2 regions of the Actinospineispora eucalypti genome follow, and region 1 is predicted to be linked to the other one. Evidence: predicted binding sites of a transcription regulator. Region 1 holds the regulator's gene; the other holds the start of a gene.

Region 1 (5,756 bases):
GCGCGGCTGGGCGGTCTCCCGCGGCTCGGGTTCCGCCCGTCGCGTTGCGCTCGCTTGCGCGCCCTTGGGGCGCCCCCCGGTTTCGAGCGCTGGTTCCGGGCGCTGGTTGCGTGCCTCGGCTACGGACCGTGGTCGGCCTGTGCGCGGCTGGGGCTGTGATTTCATCGAGCGCAGGCCCAGTCCGCTGGATCCCATGATCGAAGCGGACTCAGCTAGCTCTCGCCGAGCGACGGTGGCTCGGGCTGGTTCGGAAGCCGTTCCTGTCGTTACGGTGCGTAGCGAAAGAGGGTGCCGGGAGCCCAGAGGCAGCGCAACGGGCCGCACCCAGCAACGGGAGACCGCCCAGCCGCGCCGTCCAAGCTGCCGTGAACCGGCACCGCCGTCCGGAGCGGCTTCGGAGGTGACGCCGCCCAGGAAACCGTGACGCCGCACGCCCGAACCACCATCACGAGCGGCGTCGCAGCCGGTTATTGGGCGCCGGATGGGGAGAGCAGCTCGGTCAGCTCGGTGAGGGCGTGGCGGAGTTCGGTGGCGAAGGCGTGCATTTCGTCGGCCACCGGGCGGGGGGTGCTCAGGTAGATGTTGAGGCGGTCCGGGAGCAGTACGTAGGCCACGCCGATGCACTGGGCGGCGGTGGAGCCGAAGCCGAAGTAGGAGACGTTCACCGACGGCGCCGAGCTGGTGGACAGCCAGTCGTCGCGCATGACCAGCCAGCCCGGTGACTCGAACAGTGCCAGTGGTTCGGTGTCACCCCGCCTGCGGGCGATCAGCTGCAGCTCCCACAGGTGCTGCTCGGGGGCGTCCCCGCGCTGGCACTCCTTGGCCCTGGTGACGTGAGCGGTGGCGGCGGCCCGGAACGCCTCGACCTTCTCGGCGGCGGACGCGCCCGGGTCGGTCATGGCCTCGGTGAAGCGCCGCATCTCCGGGGTGACCACGCGCATCGCCTCGGTGCGGCCGTGCCGCCAGTGCCGGGTGGCGATGGACTCGTAGGTGGCGCCCAGGTGACCCCGCGCGCGCCGGTGCGCCAGCTGGTACGCGGCCTGCGCGAACGCGTCCGGCGACATGCCGAGGCCCTTGGCCACGTCGGCGCCGAACTCGGTGAAGGACAGCACCGTCGACACGGTGTCGCCGGCGAACGCGGCGAACGAGTCGGCCGCCTTGCGCACCGCCTCGCGCAGCCCGTCGTCCAGCACGAACTCCACCGGCCCGAACGTCGGGCCGCCCTCGGCCGTTTCCGCCGCGGGCTGCCGCTCGCCCAGGATGGTGTCCACGAAGGCCAGCACCGTGGTGCCGTCCAGCTCGCAGTGCTCGATGTTGATGCCGGCCCGGCCGTCGGCAAAGACGATCAGCGTGACCGCCTTGTCGAACCACCGGTTGGCGGAGTCGCCGTGCAGCAGCCGGTCGCAGGCGGCCAGGTCGCTGTCCGGGGCCAGGTCGTCCAGGCACAGGCAGAACAGGGCGTCCTGCACCGTGTACAGCGCCTCGGCGTTGGCCGGGTCGAGGGCGAGCAGTTCGGCCCGGCGGGCCGCCCACTCCGCGCGGGCCATGGTGGTGAGCTGGCCGACCGGCTCCTCGGGGGCCCGCTCGCTCTGCGTCAACTTGTGCAACGCGGCGGCGATCTCCGCCTCGGCGTAGGGACGGCCGTCGGGCGCGACCACGTCCAGGCGGGTCATCCGGCCGCCGGCGAACACCAGGATGTGCCGCGCGGTGGACGGCCCGGGCCGCGTGACGTAGTAGGGCGCGCGGACCGTGTCCTGCTCGGCGCCGGGGATCCGGGTGGTGGAGAACAGGTACTTGTACTGCTCCATGGTCTGCGGCTGCCCGCGCAGCGTGACCACCGGGACCTTCTCGTCGTCCAGCCGCAGCTTCAGGGCCACCGCGTCGGTGACCAGCCGGGCGGCCCGGTCGAACTGGCCGGTGACGCCGGGCTCGTCGCGGAACAGGAAGAAGAAGTTCGCGTTCAGCGCGATGCGGTCCCGCCGGCCCAGGTAGCGGTACGGCCAGAAGGTGTCCAGCCAGCTGTGCACGTCCGGCCGCGCGTCGTACTCGGCCAGCGCGGCGTGCAGCCGGGGGCCGGGGCCGCCGGGAGCCTGGAACTCGGCGACGGCCGCCTCGGTGTCCGCCAGCTGTTCCGGTGTGAGCAGCGGCGCGCACCAGGCGAGGAACCGCGCGCAGTTGTCCTCCAAGCTGGGCAGCGGTACCCGGGGCAGCTGGTGTTCATGGTCAAATGTGCGCGTCGAATCCTGCTCGCTGCTCATCCTCATCCTGGACGTTGCTGGTGCTGCTGAACACCGACCGATACCCATTGACCCGGCCAGACAGCGTGGAATGGCGGGCTACAGTCTGTCACGTGCGCACCGCGCTGCGCGACGACGGCTGCTGTGTGCTTGCCGACTTCATCGCGCCGGCGCTGATCGACACGCTCCGGGCGGAGGGTGCCGCCCTGGCCCCCGAGGCGTACTACCGGACCGAGACGGTCAACGCGTACAACCTCCCGCTGGACTCCCCGCTGCCCTCCGGGCACCCGGGCCGGATCACCATGGAGCGCGGGAACGCCTTCGTGCCCCGGGACCGGATCCCGCCGGACGCGGTCATCGCCCGGCTCTACGCGCTGCCCGAGTTCCGCCGGTTCGTGGCCGACTGCTTCGGGCTGCCCGCGGTGTTTCCGCTGGCCGACCCGCTGGCCGGGCTGGTGCTCAACGTGGTGCGGCCGGGGCAGGAGCATCCGTGGCACTTCGACACCAACGAGTACACGGTCAGCCTGCTCACCCAGCAGCCGGAGGCCGGCGGCGTGTTCGAGTACTGCCCGGCCATCCGGTCCTCGGCGGAGGAGAACCTGGACGGTGTGCGCGCGGTGCTCACCGGGGGCGGCAAGTCGATGATCCGGCGCCTGACCCTGCGCCCGGGTGACCTGCAGCTGTTCCAGGGCCGGTACGCGCTGCACCGGGTCAGCCCGGTGCTCGGCGGCGCGGCCCGGCACACCGCGATCCTGGCCTACACCGAACGCCCCGGGGTGATCGGCAGCGTGGCCCGCACCCGCCAGCTGTTCGGCCGCGTGCTGCCGGCTCACCTGGCCGGCGCCGGCACTTCCGTGCGGCCGGACGCCCTGCTGGACTGAGCGTCCGGTTCGGCGCGGTGCCGGTTCGAGGACTGCTTGGACGGCGCGGCGTTGGCGGTCTGCCGCGGCTCGGGCTCGGCCCGTTGCGTTCGGCGGCCGTTGCGGCTCCGGCGGCCCTTTCGCATGATCACCATGACCTGGTGGTCACTTGCGCTCGCCCGAGACGGCCACCATGTCATGTTGACCATGTATCCGTGATCAACAGTGCACCGTGGCAGATAGAGGTCGGACCGGTCGCTCCGGGCGGGCTCACGCCTTCGGTTTGGGGCGCCAGATGGCGATGGCGGTCTGCTTGTGCACCGGGACCAGGTCGCGGCGGTAGGAGGCGTGGATCGCGGCCGCGGCCTGCTCGGCGGCGGCCTGCGCGTCGGCGAGGGCCTCGGTCAGCTCGAGGATCTGGGCGCGCAGCTCGTCGACCGTGCGCTCCAGGTCGATGATCCGCTTGATTCCGGCCAGGTTCACGCCCTCGTCCTGGGAGAGTCGCTGCACCTCGCGCAGCAGTGCGATGTCCCGGGCCGAGTAGCGCCGGCCGCCGCCGGCGCTGCGGCCGGGGCGGACCAGGCCGAGCCGGTCGTAGCCGCGCAGGGTCTGCGCGTGCAGGCCGGCCAGCTCGGCCGCCACGGAGATCACGAAGATCGGGCTGTCCCAGTCCGCGCCCGGGGGGAGGCCGGGGACGGGGCCAGGACCGACACCATCGCTGCTCATCGTCATCACCCGTATCAGAAGAGCCCGGATCGCGGATCGAAGTTCTTCGTGCTCTCAGCGTAGGCGCGCAGCGCCTCGGTTGCCGGGTCGTCCAGCCGGTTCGGCACCGCGACCTCCACGGTGACCAGCAGGTCACCGGCCTTGCCGTCGGGCCGTTGCACCCCCCGCCCGCGCACCCGGAAGGTGCGGCCGCTGGCGGTGCCCGGCGGCACCTTCAGCGAGACCTTCCCGTCCAGGGTCGGCACGGTCAACGTCGTGCCCAGCGCCAGCTCGGGGAAGGTCACCGGGACCTTCAGCGTGAGATCGTCCGCGTTCGCGTCGGACCGGCCGAACAGGCGGTCCGAGGTCACGTGGACCAGCACGAACAGGTCCCCGGCCGGCGCGCCGCCCCGGCCCGGTTCACCCTGTCCCTTGATCCGGATCCGCTTGCCGTCGGTCACTCCGGCCGGGATGCGCACGTTCAGCGTGCGGGTGCGCGCGCTGACGCCCTCACCGCCGCACTCGGGACACGGTTCGTCGATGATCCGACCGGTTCCCCGGCAGTCCCGGCACGGCTCGGAGAACGCGAACGCCCCCTGCTCCCGGGTGACCAGGCCGACGCCGGCGCAGGTCGGGCAGGTGCGCGGCGTGCTCCCCGGCTTCGAACCGGTGCCGCCGCAGCGCTCGCAGCGGGCCGGGCTGGTCAGCCGCAGCGACACCTGGGTGCCCCGCACGGCGTCCGCGAAGCCCAGCGTGATCTCGCTCTGCACGTCCGCGCCGCGCTGGGCCTGCCGGGCTCCGGGCCGGGCCCCCGCGCGACCGGTTCCGCCGAACAGCCCGCCGAACAGGTCGCCGAGCCCGCCACTGCCGCCGGCGCCGGCCCGTGCCCCGCCGCCGCCGCCGGCCGCGCGCCCGAGCAGGTCCTCCAGGTTGAAGTCGGCGGAGAACCCGCCGCCGGCTCCTCCGTACCCGCCCGTGCCGTATCCGCCGCCGCCACCGAAACCACCGGACCGGAACAGCCGCCGGGTCTCGTCGTACTGCGCGCGCTTCTCCGGGTTGGAGAGCACGCTGTACGCCTCGCCCACCGCCTTGAACCGCGCCTCCGCGTTGGCGTTGCCCGGGTTCTTGTCCGGGTGCAGGTCACGGGCCAGCTTCCGGTACGCCTTCTTGATCTCGTCGGCGGACGCGGTGGAGGAGACGCCCAGGTCGGCGTAGAAATCCTTCTCGATCCACTCCCGCTCGGTCATCGGGCGCCCCCTCCTTCCACGTTGTTACTCACTCGGTTCCGGGTCCGCCGGTCGCTCGGCCTGGTCGGTGACCACGACCATCGCCGGGCGCAGCACCCGGTCGCCGATCTGGTAGCCCCGGCGCAGCACCGAGGTCACCACGGTGACCGTGGCTACCCCCGCTTCGGCGGTGCTGGTGTGCTGCACCGCCTCGTGCACCGACGGGTCGAACGGGTCACCCTCGGCGCCGAACGCCTGCAGGCCGAGCCCGTTCAGCGCCCCGACCAGCTTCTCCGCCACCGCCTTGAAAGCACCGGTCAGGTCGCCGTGTGCGGCGGCCCGGTCGATGTCGTCCAGGGTGGTGAGCAGGTCGGCGGCGATCTTGGCCTTGGTGGCCACCGCCGCCGCCTCGCGGTCCCGGTCGGTCCGGCGCCGGTAGTTGGCGTACTCGGCGGTGACCCGCTGCAGGTCGGCGGTCCGCTCGTCGAGCTGCTTGGACAGCTCGGCCAGCTTGGCGTCCGCCGGGTCCGGCTCGGGTTCCGGCTGGTCGGTCCCGCCGGCCTCCGCCGTCTCCGGGGTGACGTCCGGGCCCGGGGTCGCCCCCGGGTCCCGGGCCTCACCGGTCAGTGGATCAATTCGCCGTCGATCACGCACCACTACCCGCTCCGGCTGCTCGTCTGCCTCGGCTGGGCGATCAGTCACTTCTTGTTGTCCTTGTCGTCCTCGTC
Region 2 (5,756 bases), on a different contig from region 1:
CTGCACCGGCACGGCGCCCGCCGACCCGGGGATGCCGGACAGGCACTCCAGGCCGGCCAGACCGGCCGACAGCGCGCCGCGCACCACCGAGTCCCAGTCCTCGCCGGCCTCGGCGGTGAGCAGCACCCGGCCGTCCCCGAGGCGCTCCCGCGCGGTGCCCCCGGTGGCCACCCGGACCGTGGTGCCCGGCACGCCGGCATCGGCCACCACCAGGTTCGACCCGCCGCCCAGCACGAGCACCGGAGCACCGGTGGCGTCGGCCGCGCGCACCTCGGCGACCAGTTCCTCGGCGGTGCCGGCGTGCACCAGCCGCTCGGCCGGCCCGCCGAGCCGCAGGGTGGTGTGCTCGGCGAGCGACACCCGGGCCGTCGCCGTGCTGTACTCAGTCACGTGTCCCAACGGTAGCGGTAGCGTCTCCCGCATGCGCCTAACTGGGCGCATGCTCGGCCCAGCGCGTTCCGCGCTGAGTTACGCTGCGCGCCATGTCGCGCCCGATCCGGTGTTCGTTCCGTTACTCGTCGGCACCCGAGGCGGTGTTCGGCGTGCTCACCGACCGCGAGTTCCTGGAGGCCAGGCTGGCCCGGATCGGCGGCCCGGGTGCCGGGCTGGTCGACCACAGCGCCACGCCGGACGCCGCGCGCATCGTCTTCCTCCAGGGCGTCAGCCGCGACCACCTGCCCGGCCCGGTGCGCAAGCTGCTGCCCGGCGACCTGCGCATCGAGCGCACCGAGACCTGGCGGCTGGTCGCGCCCGGGCGGTACGCCGGCGAGATCGGCGGGCGGGTGAAGGACGCCCCCGGCCAGGTCAGCGGCACGCTGGCGCTCACCGGGGCCGGAGGGTCCTGCGACTACGTCCTGGACGGCACCGCGAAGGTTAACGTCCCGCTGGTCGGAGGCAAGGTGGAGGAGCTCATCGCCGAGCACCTGAACAAGCTCATCGACCGGGAATCCCGGTTTGCGCAGGAGTGGCTCAGTCTCCGTTAGGGCAACTGGCACGATAAGTGCCCGTGAGCACACCTGACCGCCGCTACGTCATCACGTTCAGCTGCCCGGACCGCACCGGGATCGTGGCCCGCATCTCCGGGTTCCTGGCCGACGCGGGAGGCTGGATCACCGAGGCCGCCTACCACACGGACAGCGACACCGAGTGGTTCTTCACGCGTCAGGTGGTGCGGGCATCGTCGCTGCCGTTCGACGCGGCGGAGCTGCGCGAGCGGTTCGCCGACGTGGCCAGGGAGCTGTCCGACCAGGCCACCTGGCGGGTCACCGACACCGGCGACACCAAGCGCATCGTGCTGCTGGTGACCAAGGAGGGCCACTGCCTGCACGACCTGCTCGGCCGGGTGGCCAGCGGGGAGCTGCCCTGCGAGGTGTCGGCGGTGATCGGCAACAACGAGGCCCTGCGCGGCATGGTGGAGGCGCACGGGCTGCCGTTCTCCTACGTCCCGTTCCCGCCGCCCGGGGTCAACGGGGACGCCCGCTCCGCTGCGTTCGACGAGGTCGCCGCCCAGGTCGAGGCGCACGACCCGCACGCCGTGGTGCTCGCCCGGTTCATGCAGATCCTGCCGGCCAAGCTGTGCGAGGCGTGGGCCGGCCGGGCGATCAACATCCACCACAGCTTCCTGCCGTCCTTCGTCGGCGCGCGGCCCTACCACCAGGCGCACGCCCGGGGCGTCAAGCTGATCGGCGCCACCTGCCACTACGTCACGGCCGACCTGGACGCCGGCCCGATCCTCGAGCAGGACGTCATCCGCATCGACCACGGCGACACCGTCGCCGACATGGTCCGCCTGGGCCGCGACGCCGAGAAACTGGTCCTCGCCCGAGGCCTCCGCTGGCACCTGGAGGACCGAGTCCTGGTCCAGGGCAACAAAACAATCACCTTCACCTAACCCCGCCATATCGCGGGTTCCACCAGCACATATCGCGGGTTCCACCCGGTCATGTCGCGGATTCCACCGCGCCGAACGGCGAGCGAATCCGCGACATGAGCCGGCAAAGTCCGCGACACACGCTGGTGGAACCCGCGATATGCGCTGGTGGAACCCGCGATATGGCTGGGCGGTGGTTAGGCCGCCATCTCCCGGACGGGCTCGAGGGCCAGGTCGAGGACCTCGGCGACGTCGGCGACCGGGTGAACCTTCAGCTGCGCGAGCACGGACTTGGGCAGGTCGTCCAGGTCGGGCTCGTTTCGCTTCGGGATGATCACGTCGGTCAGGCCGGCGCGGTGGGCGGCCAGCAGCTTCTGCTTGACCCCGCCGATCGGCAGCACCCGTCCCTGCAGGGTGACCTCGCCGGTCATGCCCACGTTCGACCGCACCGGGCGGCCGGACGCCAGCGAGGCCAGCGCCGTGGTCATGGTGATGCCCGCCGACGGACCGTCCTTGGGCACCGCCCCGGCCGGCACGTGCACGTGCACCTTGCGCTCGGCCAGTGACCCGGCCAGGCCGCGGGAGCGCAGGTAGGACAGCGCGATGGAGACGGACTCCTTCATCACGTCGCCCAGCTGCCCGGTCACGGTCAGCCCCGCGTCACCGTCCATCGAGGTGGCCTCGATGAACAGCACGTCCCCGCCGGTGCCGGTGACCGCCAGCCCGGTGGCCACGCCCGGCACCGAGGTGCGCTCGGCCGACTCGGGGGTGAACCGGGGCCGGCCCAGGTAGCCGACCAACGCGTCGGCGTCCACCCGAACCGGCCGGGTAGCTGCCGAAGTGACCGAACCACCCTGCTGAAGTGACTGAATCGCCGGGGTGGGGGCGCTGGAATCGAGCTCCACGGCGACCTTGCGCAGGACCTTCGCCAGTGCCCGTTCCAGCTGGCGGACACCGGCCTCGCGGGTGTACTCGGCGGCGATCATGCCCAGTGCGACCTCGGAGAACTCCACGTCGGCCGGCTCCAGCCCGGCCCGCTCGACCTGCCGGGGCAGCAGGTGGTCGCGCGCGATGGCGACCTTCTCCGCCTCGGTGTAGCCGTCCAGCGTGACGATCTCCATCCGGTCGGCCAGCGGGCCGGGGATGGCCTCGAGCACGTTCGCGGTGGCCAGGAAGAGCACATCGGACAGGTCCAGGTCGACCTCCAGGTAGTGGTCCCGGAAGGTGTGGTTCTGGGCCGGGTCCAGCACCTCGAGCAGCGCCGCCGTGGGGTCGCCCCGGAAGTCGCTGCCGACCTTGTCGATCTCGTCCAGCAGCACGACCGGGTTCATGGCGCCGGCCTCCCGGATGGCCCGGACGATGCGCCCGGGCAGTGCGCCCACGTAGGTGCGCCGGTGACCTCGGATCTCCGCCTCGTCCCGCACGCCGCCCAGGGCGACCCGGACGAACTTGCGGCCCAGCGCCCGCGCGACCGACTCACCCAGTGAGGTCTTGCCCACACCGGGCGGACCGACCAGCGACAGCACCGCGCCGGAACCGCGCCCGCCCAGCCGTTCCATTCCGCGCCGCTCCCGCCGGGCCCGCACCGCGAGGAACTCCACCAGGCGTTCCTTCACGTCGTCCAGGCCGGCGTGGTCGGCGTCCAGCACGGCCCGCGCGCCGGTCAGGTCGTCGCTGTCGGAAGTGCGGACCGACCACGGCATGTCCAGCACGGTGTCCAGCCAGGTGCGGATCCAGCCCGACTCGGGCGACTGGTCGGAGGCCCGCTCCAGCTTGCCGACCTCGGTCAGCGCCGCCTTGCGCACGTGTTCCGGCAGGTCGGCGGCCTCCACCCGAGCCCGGTAGTCGTCGGAACCGTCCGGCTCCGACTCGCCGAGCTCCTTGCGGATCGCCGCCAGCTGCTGGCGGAGCAGGAACTCCCGCTGGGTCTTCTCCACGCCCTCCCGGACGTCGTCCGCGATCTTCTCCGACACGTCCTGCTCGGCGGTGTGCTCACGGGTCCAGGCGATCAGCCGCTCCAGCCGGGTGATCACGTTCACCTCGGCGAGCAGCTCGAGCTTGCGCTCGGTGGACAGCCAGCTGGACCAACCGGCGGTGTCGGCGAGCTGGCCGGGGTCGGTGATGGACTCCACCGAGTCGATCACCTGCCAGGCGTTGCGCCGCTGCAGCAGCGACACGATCAGGGACTTGTACTCGCGGGCCAGCTCGTCGGCGCGGCCGGGCGGGGCGACCACGTCGTCCAGCGGGGTGGCCTCCACCCACAGCGCCGCGCCCGGCCCGGGCACCCCGGAGCCGATCCTGGCCCGCCGCTCGCCGCGAACCACGGCGGCCGGTTCGCCGGTGGGCATCCGGCCGACCTGTTCGAGCACCGCGACGGTGCCCACCGCCGCGTAGTTTCCGTCCGGGCGCGGCACCAACAGCACCCGGCGTTCGGTGTTGGACTCCGCCTGCGCCGCATCGACCGCGGCCCGCGGCTCGGGCTGGTCGAGCCGGATCGGCACCACCATGCCGGGCAGCACGACCGAGTCGGTCAGTGGCAGTACCGGCAGCTTCAGCGTCTCAGTCATGCCGCTTGCAACGCTTACACCGTTGCAGTCATTCCGACGGGGCGCAGTTAAGTTGAGCCAGGTTCGCTCAGGGCGGAATCCGCCCTCAACCTGACAAACTCCTGCCGGTGAGCGACGCATTCCCGGCGGACCCGCAGCCGGCCCTGTGGCCGGCGTCCTGGCGCGCGGAGAACCGGGCCAACAAGATCGGCGTCACGCTCGCCTGCCTGGCGCTGGGGCTGGTCAGCGGCTACTTCGCGGTCGACGGCTACTACACGGGAGGAGCGGGCCTCGTGTATCCGGCGTGCGGGGCCGGCCTGTTCCTCTCCCTGGCCCTGCTGAGCTACGCGACCCAGGTGCGGGTGCGGACGCGCCGGGGGCGGTTCGCCCGGCTGGAGACCGACGAGGACGGCGACGGGCAACTGGTCATCCCGAACTCCCGGCTGGCGTTCCTCGCGGAGGTGAGCTGCTTCGCTACCCTCGGCCTGTTCGTCGGCACGCTCGTTTACGCGGCCGTTGCCCACCTGTCCGAAGAACCGACCATCCTGACCGGTATCGGGGCGCTGCTGATGCTGCTCGCCCTCAGCTGGGCCGTCGTCTGGTGGGTCCGCGGCCTGGTGGCGCTGGTGCTCGGCCGGTGGCGTCCGGGGTTCGTCCGGCTCTCGCCGGAGGTCGTGTACCTGTCCGGCGCCGGCTTCGAGGCGGCGTGCGCCTGGTCGGCGGTCCACGTGGTGAGCGCCGTCCAGCCCGAGCGCTCCCCGCTGATCGTCCTGGGCACCGACCCCGACGCCCGGGGAGAGGCGTGGTTCCACCGGATGCCCGTGGTGTTCTTCCCCCGGGTGTCCGACGAGCACCTGCTGCTGATCGACGGGAGCCGGCTGGCCGTGGACCCGGCGCGGCTGCTCCGGCTCATGCGGCGCTGCCACGACGACCCCTCGGCTCGCGAACAGTTGATCACCGAAGCCGCGCTGAACGAGCTACGGCGCTGAATCCTTACCTCCGGCCGCCCTGGACCTCGATCAGGCTGGGCCGCACGTCCACCAGGTAGACCAGCTCGGCGCACAGCGCGGCGATCCAGAAGAACGCGCCCTCGGCGTAAGGCCCTCGGCAGATGACCAGCAGGGCCAGCCCGATGCCGGTAATGGCCAGCCAGGCCGGCTTGGTGAGCTTCTCGGCGGCGGTGAAGGCATCCGGGCGGCAGGTCAAGGCGTGCACGAACGCCCAGCCCCCGACCGGGATGGCCAGCACCCAGATGGCGGTCAGGATGTAGGTGTCCAGCACACTCAGCAGCGCCACCGCACCAGAGTACGGGTTGCCGGACACACAGACGAACCGCGCCC

The links. Region 1 encodes HspR, which represses chaperone genes until heat shock. Its sites were predicted from a motif close to ANNTTGAGTNNNNNNNACTCAANNT; they were not measured.
Region 2: a site for HspR is predicted at 4,487-4,511, ahead of lon (endopeptidase La). Genes of this name have one in related genera too.

What each region holds. Positions count from the first base shown of each region.
Region 1 covers NZ_BAABJP010000043.1:152,070-157,825, forward strand. Annotated here, with positions in the region: gene ABEB12_RS32355 (choline/carnitine O-acyltransferase) at 468-2,264, opposite strand; gene ABEB12_RS32360 (HalD/BesD family halogenase) at 2,228-3,118, shown strand; gene ABEB12_RS32365 (heat shock protein transcriptional repressor HspR) at 3,368-3,823, opposite strand; gene dnaJ (molecular chaperone DnaJ) at 3,838-5,049, opposite strand; gene grpE (nucleotide exchange factor GrpE) at 5,074-5,730, opposite strand; gene dnaK (molecular chaperone DnaK) at 5,727-5,756, opposite strand, start outside.
Region 2 covers NZ_BAABJP010000010.1:92,967-98,722, reverse strand. Annotated here, with positions in the region: gene ABEB12_RS14125 (UDP-N-acetylmuramate dehydrogenase) at 1-423, opposite strand, end outside; gene ABEB12_RS14120 (DUF2505 family protein) at 483-983, shown strand; gene purU (formyltetrahydrofolate deformylase) at 1,007-1,891, shown strand; gene lon (endopeptidase La) at 2,068-4,437, opposite strand; gene ABEB12_RS14105 (hypothetical protein) at 4,545-5,405, shown strand; gene ABEB12_RS14100 (DUF2516 family protein) at 5,410-5,712, opposite strand.